3 regions of the Companilactobacillus halodurans genome follow, and region 3 is predicted to be linked to each of the others. Evidence: predicted binding sites of a transcription regulator. Region 3 holds the regulator's gene; each other region holds the start of a gene.
What was found. Region 3 encodes HrcA, which represses chaperone genes, less so after heat shock. Its sites were predicted from a motif close to TTAGCACTCNNNNNNNNNGAGTGCTAA; they were not measured.

Region 1 (4,555 bases), on a different contig from region 3:
CGTCGATGTTGATGATTTAACAGTCACAACTGATGATGATTATATCTATAATCAGACTTCAGATATCACGACGACTTCGACTTATGCCAGAGCACATGTGAAACCAGAAAACTTTACGGGGACGATTAAGTGGAGTATTGATAAACCAGAATTAGCAACTATTGATGAGGAAACTGGTTTAATTACGGCTAATAATCGTTCACAAAGTGGTGAAGTGACCGTTACGGCAACAGCTGTCAACAGTTCCAATAGTGCACCCAAAGAAGCTGAGGCGAAATTAATGGTTGGTGGTGGTTTGGAAGATCAAACCGTTAATGTCGGTGAAAAAGCTACTTTTGCTTTAATGGGAAATATTGGTGAATTCGAAGAACAAGAGGATTTGAACTACTCAATTCGTTGGTTTAAAGAAGATCCAATCACTCATGAACAATCAGAAATTGAAATTGGCAAGAATTCAGTTGCCCATACAACCGATGCAACCACGCTTGATGATGATGGAGCTGAATACTTTGCCCACATTGAAGCAAAGACCAATGGTAAGACTTACGAATACGATACTAACAAAGCTAAATTACATGTCTTGTCAACAGAAGGTCCGACAATTGAATTAGATGAGACTATCAAGAACAATACCTATGACAATAACAGTGATACCGAAAAAACGATTTATGATGTTATCAGTCAAGATAAGGTAGTTTACAATTCCACCATCACTAATACTAGTAATGGTGCTCGGCTCAAGGATGCCACCTATACGGTGCCATTACGATCAGATACAAAAGTTAACAAAGTTTTGATCGATGGCGAAGAGACGAATGATTATTCAGTTACTAGTGGCAGTGGGGAAGATGATTTAAAAATTAAGAACCTCGCTTTTGGAATCAATCAAAGCCATGAAATTGAAATTCAAACGACTGTCAGTGACGTCAACAGTCGTGAGAGCTTCCGGTCCAATGCTCATATAGAAGGAACTGATGATAATGGCAATACCGTCAAGAAAAGTGGCGATACTAGGACTTTAAACTTGATTACCAATAAACTCGAATATCAAGTTAATGATATCGATTATGGAACCATTAAACCAATTGGGAATGAGAAAGTTATCTATCGTCAAGATGAAACTAATTGGCCAAATAATATTATGAACGTTGATGATATGAGAAGAAGTAAATCAGGCGTGCAATTATATTTGAGTCAAGCTGCCGATTTTACTGATGATAGTGGCAATGTTTTACAAGGACATCTCAAGTATTACGATGATGATGGTGAAGCTGATCTTCTCAATAACTCCATTCTTGTTTCCAACTCTACCAGTGGCCAGGGAATGAACTCATTAAGCTGGCGTGCTGACAAGGGTGTGTTACTGGAAATGGATAATAGGATGATGAATGCTTCTGGAAATTACCATACTAAATTAAATTGGACTTTTGTAGATAGTCTTGATGAATAAAATTAGTGCTAAAAAAAGACAGATTATTTTCGATAAAATTCGAAAGTAATCTGTCTTTTTCTGTAAAGTGCTTGACCTAGGCAATAGCCAAAGTTAACACGATGGCATTCATCAATAAGTGACTGCCAGCACTGGCATAAATATTTTTTGATTTGTAATAAACAAATGAGAACCAAAGTCCCATGGCGACATAAACTAAAAATCTTGTATCTTGATGCATGAAAGCAAACAAACAAGCAGAAATTATTGCAGCAATATAAACATTGGTTGGTTTAATCAAGTTAGCGAAGAAAACTCGTCTGAAGATGATTTCTTCCATGATTGGTGCAGCTATCATAACGTAAATGAAATAGTATGGATAAGCTTTGACCATCAATAATAATTGCAAGGTGTTTTGGGAACTGGTATTAGCGTTAAAAATTAATTGATCAGCAAAGCCAATTCCGTATTGCAAAACAATAGCACCGATGGTTCCGATAATAATCCACTGCAAATCATGATTTAAAGTAGTTTTTTTCTCAAATTCATTTCGACCACTTAATTTGACTAAATAAATCATAATTCCGGTTGCAATCAGTGAACCGATAGTCAAAGTAACAAAATAGCCTGAGCCCGTCACAGAAAGCATTGATAGACCAGTACCCAAACATAATAATAGGATATAGGTCAACAGTGTAAAGAACTGATTTGTTTGGTAAGACATAGTTTCCTCCATATTTTTTAAAGGTAAATACTTGCATGTTACTGATAAAATGTTAATATAAAACTTGTGATTAGCACAAGAGAACTTCGAGTGCTAAATATTAATAATAAACTTAAAAATAATCAATCGGAGGGATTTAAATTGTTAAAACCACTTGGAGATAGAGTCATTGTAACAGTCGATAAAGAAGAAGAAAAGACAGTCGGTGGCATTGTTTTGGCAAACAACGCTAAGGAAAAGCCACAAACAGCGCAAGTTATTGCTGTAGGTGACGGATTAGTTGCTGACGATGGAAAGAAAGTACCTATGAGCATTAAAAAAGGTGATAAGATTCTTTTCGATAAATATGCTGGCTCAACAGTTAAGTATGAAGATAACGAATATTTGATCCTTCATGAAAAAGATGTCATGGCAATTGTTGAATAACATTAAAAATTAATCAAATAAAAATTTAAATTAATTATGGAGTGTGAAAATTAATGGCTAAACAAATTAAATTTTCAGAAGATGCACGTTCAAAGATGATGGCTGGTGTCGACAAGCTAGCTGATACAGTTAAGACAACACTTGGACCTAAAGGTAGAAACGTTGTTCTTGAAAAGAGCTATGGTTCACCTGAAATTACAAATGATGGTGTTACGATTGCTAAGAGTATTGATTTAGAAGATCACTTTGAAAACATGGGTGCTAAGTTAGTTTCTGAAGTTGCTTCAAAGACAAATGATATTGCTGGTGATGGTACTACTACAGCTACTGTCCTTGCCCAAGCAATCGTTAAGGAAGGTATGAAGAACGTTACAGCTGGTGCAAATCCTGTTGGTATCAGAAGTGGTATCGAAAAGGCTACAAAGGCTGCTGTTGATGAACTTCACAACATTTCACACAAGGTTTCCGGCAAGAGCGATATTGCTCAAGTAGCTTCAGTTTCATCAGCTAGTGAAGAAACTGGTAAATTGATTGCTGATGCCATGGAAAAAGTTGGTAACGATGGTGTTATCACAATTGAAGAATCAAAGGGTATCGATACGACACTTGATGTTGTTGAGGGTATGCAATTCGATCGTGGATACATTTCACAATACATGGTTACTGATAACGACAAGATGGAAGCTGACTTAGACAATCCATACATCTTGATTACTGATAAGAAGATTTCAAATATTCAAGATATCTTGCCATTGCTACAAAAGATTGTTCAACAAGGCAAGTCATTGCTTATCATTGCTGATGATATTGAAGGTGAAGCTCTACCAACACTTGTTTTGAACAAGATTCGTGGTACATTCAATGTCGTTGCCGTTAAGGCTCCTGGCTTTGGTGACCGTCGTAAGGCTCAACTAGAAGATATTGCTACATTAACAGGTGGTACAGTTATTACTTCTGACCTTGGCCTTGAACTAAAAGATACAACTATGGATCAATTAGGTTCAGCTGGTAAAGTTACAGTTACAAAGGACAACACAACAATCGTTGAAGGCTCTGGCGATAAGGATGCTATTGACGAACGTGTTGGCTTACTTAAGAAGCAAATTGGTGAAACAACATCAGACTTTGACAAAGAAAAGCTTCAAGAACGTTTGGCTAAATTAGCCGGTGGCGTTGCTGTTGTTAAAGTTGGTGCTGCTACTGAAACTGAATTGAAAGAACGTAAGTACAGAATTGAAGATGCTCTAAACTCAACACGTGCCGCTGTTGAAGAAGGTTACGTTGCTGGTGGTGGTACAGCTTTGATGAATGTACTTGATAAGGTTACAAGCCTTAAAGAAGACGGTGACGTCCAAACAGGTATCAACATCGTAGCTCGTGCACTTGAAGAACCACTACGTCAAATTGCTGAAAATGCTGGTTTCGAAGGTTCAGTTATCGTTGAACACATCAAGCAACAAGATAATGAAGTTGGTTTCAATGCTGCTAGCGACAAGTGGGAAAACATGGTTAAGGCCGGCATCATCGACCCAACTAAGGTTACTCGTTCAGCTCTACAAAATGCAGCCAGTGTTGCCGCATTGTTGTTGACAACTGAAGCTGTTGTTGCTGACAAGCCAGAACCAAAAGATAATAACGCTGCTCCAGCAGGTGGCAATCCTGCAGCCGGCGGTATGGGCGGCATGATGTAATTTTTAAATAAATTACTGATTGGTTAGTCTTGATTTAAATATTTAAATTAAAAATTAATTACCTCTTAAGTGAGTAGATTGAAAATGAATCTATTTACTTGAGAGGTTTTTTTGTTGAATAAAGTTATAAAATAAACATGGGGTGTTTATTTCATGACAAATCAAAAAATTACTGAAGCTATTTTAGCAATGAGAAAAGAATTCCAAACAAATGATGATAAAAGGGATGCTGGACTTCCCACCAAGGTTAAAGGTGTTAAAAGAATCGATAACCTTTCTTATGGT
Region 2 (4,555 bases), on a different contig from region 3:
AGCTGAGATGGCAAATATAACCAATGAGCTCCAATTGTAATAGCCACCAACAAGTAACATATAAATATAAAAGACTACGAAATAAATCCCCCAGATAGCTCGCTTACTCAAATTTGAAACTACTTGAATCAACGATAAAGCAAATATTAATAATATTTCCCATGGAAAATTATAAAAAAGTGGTTGATGATTGTGTAGGTTTAATCCCAAAACAATCAGGAGCCAAAAAATAATAAATACTATGAAATTTTTAATGACCTTGTTCTTCATATATTCCCTTTCTATTAATCTCTTTTAATAGGGTAACATACTTTTTACTTTTCCATGAGAGACAAAAAGAGCCCGCCAACGCGGACTCTTTTTGAATTCATTAATATAGATTATTACTTGTTTAAGTATTCTTCAACAAGTTTCTTGTTATCTTCATTAGTAATTGATTCGTTAACAGCACGATCTGCTAATGTAGCCAAGTCTTTTGTACTCAACTTCTTCATCAAACTTCTTACACGAAGTACTGATGTAGCACTCATTGAGTATTCATCAAGACCCATGCTCAATAGCAATGGAAGCATAGTGTTGTCACCAGCGGCTTCACCACACATGCCGGCCCACTTGCCTTCTTTATGAGCTGATTCAACAACATGCTTAATCAATCTCAAAATTGAAGGATTATATGGTTGGTAGAGGTATGAAACGTGTTCGTTACCACGATCTGCAGCCATTGTGTATTGGATCAAATCGTTAGTACCAATACTGAAGAAGTCAACTTCTTTAGCAAATTGGTCAGCAAGAACAGCAGCAGCTGGAACTTCCATCATCATTCCTAATTGAATGTCGTCAGAAACTTTAACGCCGTCTTTAACTAACTTAGCCTTTTCTTCTTCAAAGACCTTCTTAGCATCTCTAAATTCTTGTAAAGTACCAATCATTGGGAACATGATACGTAAGTTACCATAAGCAGATGCACGTAGCAATGCTCTTAGTTGAGTTCTGAAGATTTCTTGTCTATCCAAACTAATACGGATAGCACGGTAGCCCAAGAATGGGTTCATTTCTTCAGGAAGTGGCAAGTATGGTAAATGCTTATCACCACCGATGTCCATTGTACGGACAACAACTGCCTTACCTTTCATGCCTTCAAGAACTTTCTTATAAGCCTTAAATTGATCTTCTTCAGTTGGGAGACTGTCTGATTGCATGTACAAGAATTCTGTACGATACAAACCAACACCCTCGGCACCATTATCAATAACACCTTGTAAATCATCAGGTGTACCGATATTAGCAGCAATATCAAAGTGTTTGCCATCAGCTGTAACTGAAGGTTGATCCTTTAATTTTTCCCATTCTGCTTTTTCTGCAGCAAAATTCTTAGCTAATTCACTGTAATGTTTGATATCGTCATCGGAAGGTTCAACGATTGCAGAACCGTTTAAGCCATCAACGATGACTTTATCGCCCTTCTTAACATCTTTGGTAATCGTATCTGTACCAACAACAGCTGGCAATTCAAGAGAACGTGCCATAATGGCTGAGTGAGCTGTACGACCACCAATATCAGTAACGAAACCTTTAACATACTTCTTATTTAATTGAGCTGTATCACTAGGTGTTAAATCGTGAGCAACAATAACGACCTCATGGTCAATTAATGCTGGGTTAGGTAATGCAACGCCTAGTAGATGTGCCATGACACGTTTCGTAACATCGCGAACATCGGCTGCTCTTTCTTGCATGTATGGGTTATCTGTCATTCCTTCAAATATTGAAATAAAGTTTTCAGAAACATCGTGAAGTGCTTGTTCAGCATTAACACTCTTATCTGAAACTTCCTTTTCAACTGCACCCGTAAATTCAGGATCAGCCAAAATCATCTTGTGAGCATCAAAAACTTGAGCTTCCTCTTCACCTAGAGATTCCTTAGCGGTATCTCTGATTTTTGTTAGCTCATCATCTGATGTTGAAATAGCATCCTTTAGACGACCGATTTCTCCATCAGCATCTGAAATACTTTTCTTAGTGAAAGACAAATCTGGTTGAACTAAAAGGTATGCTTCAGCAGTAGCGATACCATCACTTGCTGCAATTCCCTTAATAGTTTTAACCATTATTCTGCCAATCCTTCCTTTGTCATTGTGTCACCAATAGCAACGATAGCATCAGCAGCATCGTCACCATCAGCTGAAATTGTAACATCAGCACCTTGGCCAACACCGAGTGACATAACACCCATGATTGACTTCAAGTTTACTGATTTGCCTGAGAATTCAATATTAATATCTGAGCTAAACTTGCTAGCTGTTTGTACTAGCATAGTTGCTGGACGTGCGTGGATTCCTGTTTCTGCAATAATGTGAAATTCTTTCTTTTCCATAATAAATACCTCACCATATAATTATAAAATTCTGTAGTAGACCTACAAATATTCACTAATTAATTTACCATTATCTTCAATTTTTCACAAGGGCTTTGGCCAAAAAAAGTCGTTATAAACCAAGCACGATAAGACGTTTAACGCTTACAACACTAGAGCCTGAAAGCGTTTATATTATTTACATTTTTCAATAAAAATTGAAAAAAAGATATATTTCTTCTATTAGATAAAGAAATTTATCATTTCCAAGACTTAGCACTTGCATTCGTCGAGTGCTAATTATATACTACCGTTGTATCCTGTGATAAAGGAAAGGTGGGGTGCGAATGTTATGTCAAAATTGTCACAAAAATGAAGCGACAATTCATCTGTACACAAGTGTTAATGGTCAACGGACAGAAGTTAATCTCTGCCAAGACTGTTATCAAAAATTAAGAAATCAAGCTAATGAAGGTATGAATAATATGGCACAAAATCCAGGCGGATTTTCTAGTTTCGAAGACTTGTTCAACGCCTTAAATGGTGGTCAGCAACCAAACAATGCTTTCGAGCAACAAGGTCCTCAACCTCAAACGGGCAACGGCAATAGAAATAATGGCCGTCGTTCAGGAGGCAACGGAGTCCTAGATAAGTATGGTGTTGATTTAACTGATCTCGCCAAAAAAGGTCAAATTGATCCAGTCATCGGTCGGGACAAGGAAATCGATCGTGTAATTGAAATATTAAATAGAAGAACAAAAAATAATCCAGTTCTAATTGGTGAAGCTGGTGTTGGTAAGACGGCTGTTGTCGAAGGTTTGGCTCAAAAAATCGTCGATGGCGATGTTCCTGAAAAATTGCAACATAAACATGTCGTTAGACTAGACGTAGTTTCACTAGTTCAAGGTACTGGCGTTCGTGGTCAATTCGAGCAAAGAATGCAACAATTGATCAATGAATTACAAAAGAACAAAGAAATTATCCTCTTTATCGATGAAATTCATGAAATTGTCGGTGCAGGTAATGCTGAAGGCGGAATGGATGCAGGTAACGTTTTGAAACCTGCCCTAGCCCGTGGCGATTTGCAACTAGTCGGTGCAACAACCCTTAACGAATATCGGACAATCGAAAAAGATTCTGCCCTTGAACGTCGTTTACAACCAGTTCAAGTTGACGAACCTTCTGTTGACGAAACTGTCCAAATCCTCAAGGGATTGCAACCTAAATATGAAGATTATCACCATGTAAAATTCTCTAAAGAAGCTATCAAATCAGCGGCAGAACTATCAGCTCGTTATATTCAAGATAGATTTCTACCTGATAAGGCTATCGATTTAATCGATGAAGCTGGTTCAAAGAAGAACTTGCAAATCAATCATGTTGATGTGGCTGACTTAGATAACAAGATTTCAGATGCTGAAGTTCAAAAGCAAGCTGCCCTCCGCAATGAAGATTACGAAAAGGCTGCTTACTATCGTGATCAAGTTACTAAATTCCAAGATATGAAGAATAGTAATAAGGATGAACCAGCAGATAAAAATATTGTAACTGAAAGAGACATTCAAAAGATTGTTGAAGAGAAGACCAACATTCCTGTTGGAGAATTGCAATCAAACGAACAAGCTCAATTAAAGAACTTAGAAACTGATTTGAAAGGTCATATCATTGGCCAAGATAAAGCTGTTGGCGAAGTTGCTAGAGCTATTCGTCGTAACAGAGTTGGTTTCAATAAATCAGGTCGTCCAATTGGATCATTCCTATTTGTTGGGCCTACTGGTGTTGGTAAGACAGAGTTAGCTAAGCAATTAGCTCGTCAACTCTTTGGTTCAGAAGATTCGATGATTAGATTCGATATGTCTGAATACATGGAGAAACAAAGCGTGTCAAAGCTTATCGGTTCGCCTCCAGGGTATGTTGGTTACGAAGAAGCTGGTCAATTAACTGAACAAGTTCGTCGTAATCCATACAGTTTGATTTTGCTTGATGAAATTGAAAAGGCTCATCCAGATGTTATGCACATGTTCTTGCAAATCCTAGATGATGGTCGTTTGACTGATTCACAAGGCAGAACTGTTAGTTTCAAAGATACAATTATTATCATGACTTCAAATGCTGGACAAGGTTTGCAAGAAGCAAATGTTGGTTTCGGTGCTGAAGCTTCTGGTAAAACAAATTCAATCATGAATCGCTTATCAGAATTCT
Region 3 (4,555 bases):
ACATCACCAGAGATAACACCACCTTGGATAGCAGCACCTAAAGCAACAGCTTCATCAGGGTTGATTGAGTGATCTGGTGTCTTGCCAGTCCACTTAGCAACAGCATCTTGAACAGCAGGAATACGTGTTGAACCACCGTTTAAGATAACCTTGTCGACATCAGCGTTTGTTAAGTTGGCATCTTTAAGAGCACTGTCAACTGGGACCTTAGTTCTTTCAACAAGATCTGATGTTAATTCATCGAACTTAGCACGTGTCAAAGTTTCTTCCAAGTGAAGTGGGCCATTGTCGCCAGATGAGATAAATGGAAGACTGATTGATGTTTGAGCAACACCTGACAAGTCCTTCTTAGCTTTTTCAGCAGCATCCTTTAATCTTTGCAATGCCATCTTGTCTTGACTCAAGTCAACGCCATTCTTAGCCTTGAATTGAGCAACTAGCCAGTCGATGATCTTTTGGTCAAAGTCATCACCACCAAGATGTGTATCACCATTTGTTGAAAGTACTTCGAAGACTCCGTCACCTAATTGAAGGATAGAAACATCAAATGTACCACCACCAAGGTCATAAACAAGAACTTTTTCGTCACCCTTGTCATTATCAAGACCATAAGCAAGTGCTGAAGCTGTTGGTTCGTTAACGATACGTTGAACGTTTAGACCAGCAATCTTACCAGCATCCTTAGTAGCTTGTCTTTGTGAATCGTTGAAGTATGCAGGAACTGTGATAACAGCATCTGTAACTTTTTCACCAAGATAATCTTCTGAGAACTTCTTGATATGTTGCAAGATGAATGCTGAAATTTCTTGTGGCGTATATGATTTACCAGCTACAGTAACTTTGTAATCTGCTTCACCCATGTGACGCTTGATAGATGAAATTGTATCAGGATTTGTGATAGCTTGTCTCTTAGCAACTTCACCAACTTGGATTTCACCATCTTTGAAAGCAACAACTGAAGGAGTTGTTCTTGCGCCTTCTGGATTAGTGATAATCTTTGGAGAGCCACCTTCAAGAACGGCTACAGCAGAGTTTGTAGTACCTAAATCAATACCAATAACTTTTGACATAAACCTAAACCTCTTTTAATTTTATATTATTAAATTTATTAACTTTATTATTGTGCTACAACGACCATTGCTGGACGAAGCACACGATCTTCTAATTTATAACCCTTTTGCAAAACTTGAACGACTGTATCCTTTTGATGTTTGTCATCAGCGGGAACAGTTTGAACGGCTTGACTTGATGCTGGGTCAAATTTTTCACCAGCATTATCGATTACAGTCACATGATTATCTTTGAGAGCTTTCATCATATGTTGTTGCACCATTTCGATACCCTTCTTTAGTTGCTTGCTAGATTCATCATCAGCTTTAACATCTAGGGCACGTTCAAGATTATCGATCACTGGAAGAATTTCAGTTGCCAATTTTTGACCGTCATACTTCAGAATGCCAGCAACTTCTTTCTTATGACGATTATTCATATTTTGAATTTCAGCTTGGCTTCTTAAGAATTTATCTTCCAAATCCCCATTCTTTGCCTTCAGATCTTTTATCTCTTGATCCTTAGGATCTTGATGAGCATTTTCTTTCTTAGCTGATTTCTCAGTTGCCTTATCAGTCTTTGAAGTATCCTTTGCAGCTGTTTTTTCTGCTGTATCTTTTGCAGTAGACTTTTCTGCAGTTTCTTTTGACTTCAAATCTTGATTTTTTTCTTTATCTGCCATTGCTTCCTCCTAATTTCAAGAATCATCATACCTTGAGTAATAGTCAATCAATCGTTTGGCTAATTCAACTCTGAATTCTCCTAACAATCCAATCAGTTGTGAATAATGCATTGTTGTCGGACCAAGTAACGCAATTACACCTTTACCATGGTGACCAACATCGTAGTTCGCTGTAATGATACTATAATTCTTTAAAGCATCGCTACCTAATTCACTACCGAGACGAACTTTGATGCCGTCATCACTAATACTTGGGTCCAATAACTTTCTTAAATCATTACTTTGATTGATAATCGAGAATAACGACTGAACTTGCGATAGATCATCATTGTTAGCGTAATTTAACAGGTTCAATTGCCCATCGACGTAATACTTCTCTGAGCCAGCTTTCTTAAACAGTTGATCCATCATATCTAACAGACCGCTAGTTGAGTACATGTACTCGGAAAGAATTGCTGGAACATCGTTATGCAACATCCTAATAACTTTTGGCAAGGGTTGTCCAACCAATTTGTCATTAACGATATTGACGATTTTTTCAATCAGTGAAGTATCAAAATCATCATCAATTGTATAAATATTATTCTCAACATTATTATCACTTGTGACAATGATTGCCATAAGTTGGTGTGGATTCAAAGGCACGATTCTAAATCCCGTTAAGAGAATCGAACTGCTCTCTGGACCCAAGGTGATTGCTGTATAACTTGTAAGATGAGACAGAATCTTTGCGGATTGTTCAATGATATCACCGATTTGATGATAAGTTTTCCCAAAGTCCTCATCGATTCTTTGTGCAATATCTTGCGGTACACTAGTTGGTTGCACCAAATTATCAAGATAATAGCGGTATCCCATCGCTGAAGGAATTCTTCCTGAAGAAAGATGAGTTTTCTCGAGATAGCCCACTTCTTCAAGAACTGCCATTTCATTTCTGATTGTCGCAGAACTTACATGGAACGGTAATTCATTCATCAATGTCTTCGAACCAACCGGCTGGCCGGTATCTGTAAATATGCGCACGACTTCTCTCAAGATTGCATCTTGACGTTGTGATAGCATTATACCGTCCTCCTTTTTAGCACTATTCATACCTAAGTGCTAACAATGTAAAATATAACAATCTATCCTATTAGTGTCAAGTATGCAAGCTTATTTTTCAAAATTATTTCCATTTTTATTTTAAACAAGAGTTTATAATGATATTCAGAAGTAAAAATCGATTAGAGAGGTTCAAAATATTGAAAAATCAAATCATTGGCGTCAAATTTTTGACTACTTCAGATTATCAAGATTTAATTGAAACACCAAGTTTACTTTCATTAACAGCTGGCAAAACCTATGCCTATATCAGTACCGGTTTTAAAGTTCACGTTGATGATCTCGTAATCGTACCTAATAGTGGTTATAATCAAACGCCTGTGGTCTGCGCAGTCGTAACTAATGTCGATTATCAAGCTGGATTAGAATTCGCTAAAAAGCCAATTTTAGCCGTCATCCCTCAAGAACAGATTTACCAAGTTGAGGAATATTCTAAAGAAGTGTATACGCAACTTAGAAAGCGTGAAACAATTGCTGAAGAACTTGACGACGCTTATCAAAGAATCAAAAAACGCAAGGAAATCGAAAAATTGGCACAAGACGATCCTAACCTGAAATCACTGTTAAGAAAGCTCGATAAACAGGATCGAATAATCGAACAGCTGCATCCCGTCGTTTACGGCAAACTTACTTTTAAAAATTCAGACAACAATCAAAAAGGAAACTCGGATGATAATCAATAATTTATCCTTGTTTCCTTTTTTTATAGAATTTCAATTGAATTTTTCTTGTCTAATTCTAATTGTGCAATCAAACCTTCTGCTCCAGAGAATTTGATTTCACCACGTAAGTATTTGACCCACTCTACACTCACGTGTTTTCCATAAATATCACGATCAAAGCCAAAAATATTGGTTTCAACAGTTATTCCCGTATTTTCTTTAAAGGTTACATTGTAGCCAACAGAAGTCATCGATTTATACCAAACGCCGTCAACCTTGATTCTCGTCGCATAAACCCCAATTGAAGGCAGAACTTGGTCGCCATCAACAGCAATATTAGCTGTCGGAAAGCCTAAGGTCCTGCCCCTTTGCAGTCCGTGAATTACAGTTCCCTGATTTTGGTAATTGTAACCTAAAAATTCATTGGCCATTGCAATTTTATCGCTAGTAATGAATCTCTTGATGGCACTTGAACCAATCTTTTGATTATTGATCAACTGTTCAGGAACCGTCACAGTTTCAAAACTATTGCGGGCATAATTTGGCAAATTAGCCATATTGGCAATATCTTTTTTCCCATAAGTATAATCAAAACCTGCGACAACATATTTGGCCTTTAAATCAATCATATATTGGTCAACGAATTCTTGTGGTTTTAATTTAGCAAACGCTTCACTGAATTTAACAAAATATAGATAATCGACTCCTAATTTTTCAACCAACTCAGCTTTTCGCTTTGGCGTCGATAAATACTTAAAATTCTTTTCATGTTGATAAACCGTTCTTGGTGAACGATCAAACGTTAAGAGGATGGACTTTAGGTTATGTTCCTTAGCCAATTCGACTCCAGTTTTAATAACTTTTTGATGACCCAGATGAACGCCATCAAAAAAGCCCATGATTAAAACTGTATCTTCAAGCGGACGTTGCTTTTCTTGCAACGGATGCTCTACGTTTATAATCTGCATTTTTACCCTCTTTTACTTATTGTTCAATAACATTAAATCAGGAATCCACATATCCCTTACTTTATCATACTTGTAAAGAGCCTTAGTTATAC

Region 1: a site for HrcA is predicted at 2,224-2,250, ahead of groES (co-chaperone GroES). Genes of this name have one in related genera too.
Region 2: a site for HrcA is predicted at 2,627-2,653, ahead of FHL05_RS11920 (ATP-dependent Clp protease ATP-binding subunit). Genes of this name have one in related genera too.

Annotation. Positions count from the first base shown of each region.
Region 1 covers NZ_VDFO01000009.1:51,923-56,477, reverse strand. Annotated here, with positions in the region: gene FHL05_RS03500 (hypothetical protein) at 1-1,450, shown strand, start outside; gene FHL05_RS03495 (CPBP family intramembrane glutamic endopeptidase) at 1,527-2,153, opposite strand; gene groES (co-chaperone GroES) at 2,295-2,579, shown strand; gene groL (chaperonin GroEL) at 2,633-4,270, shown strand; gene FHL05_RS03480 (alpha/beta hydrolase) at 4,424-4,555, shown strand, end outside.
Region 2 covers NZ_VDFO01000063.1:1,114-5,668, forward strand. Annotated here, with positions in the region: gene ptsP (phosphoenolpyruvate--protein phosphotransferase) at 384-2,108, opposite strand; gene FHL05_RS11915 (phosphocarrier protein HPr) at 2,108-2,374, opposite strand; gene FHL05_RS11920 (ATP-dependent Clp protease ATP-binding subunit) at 2,701-4,555, shown strand, end outside.
Region 3 covers NZ_VDFO01000025.1:17,527-22,081, reverse strand. Annotated here, with positions in the region: gene dnaK (molecular chaperone DnaK) at 1-1,070, opposite strand, end outside; gene grpE (nucleotide exchange factor GrpE) at 1,118-1,732, opposite strand; gene hrcA (heat-inducible transcriptional repressor HrcA) at 1,748-2,794, opposite strand; gene FHL05_RS07510 (hypothetical protein) at 2,974-3,516, shown strand; gene ribF (riboflavin biosynthesis protein RibF) at 3,537-4,463, opposite strand; gene truB (tRNA pseudouridine(55) synthase TruB) at 4,476-4,555, opposite strand, start outside.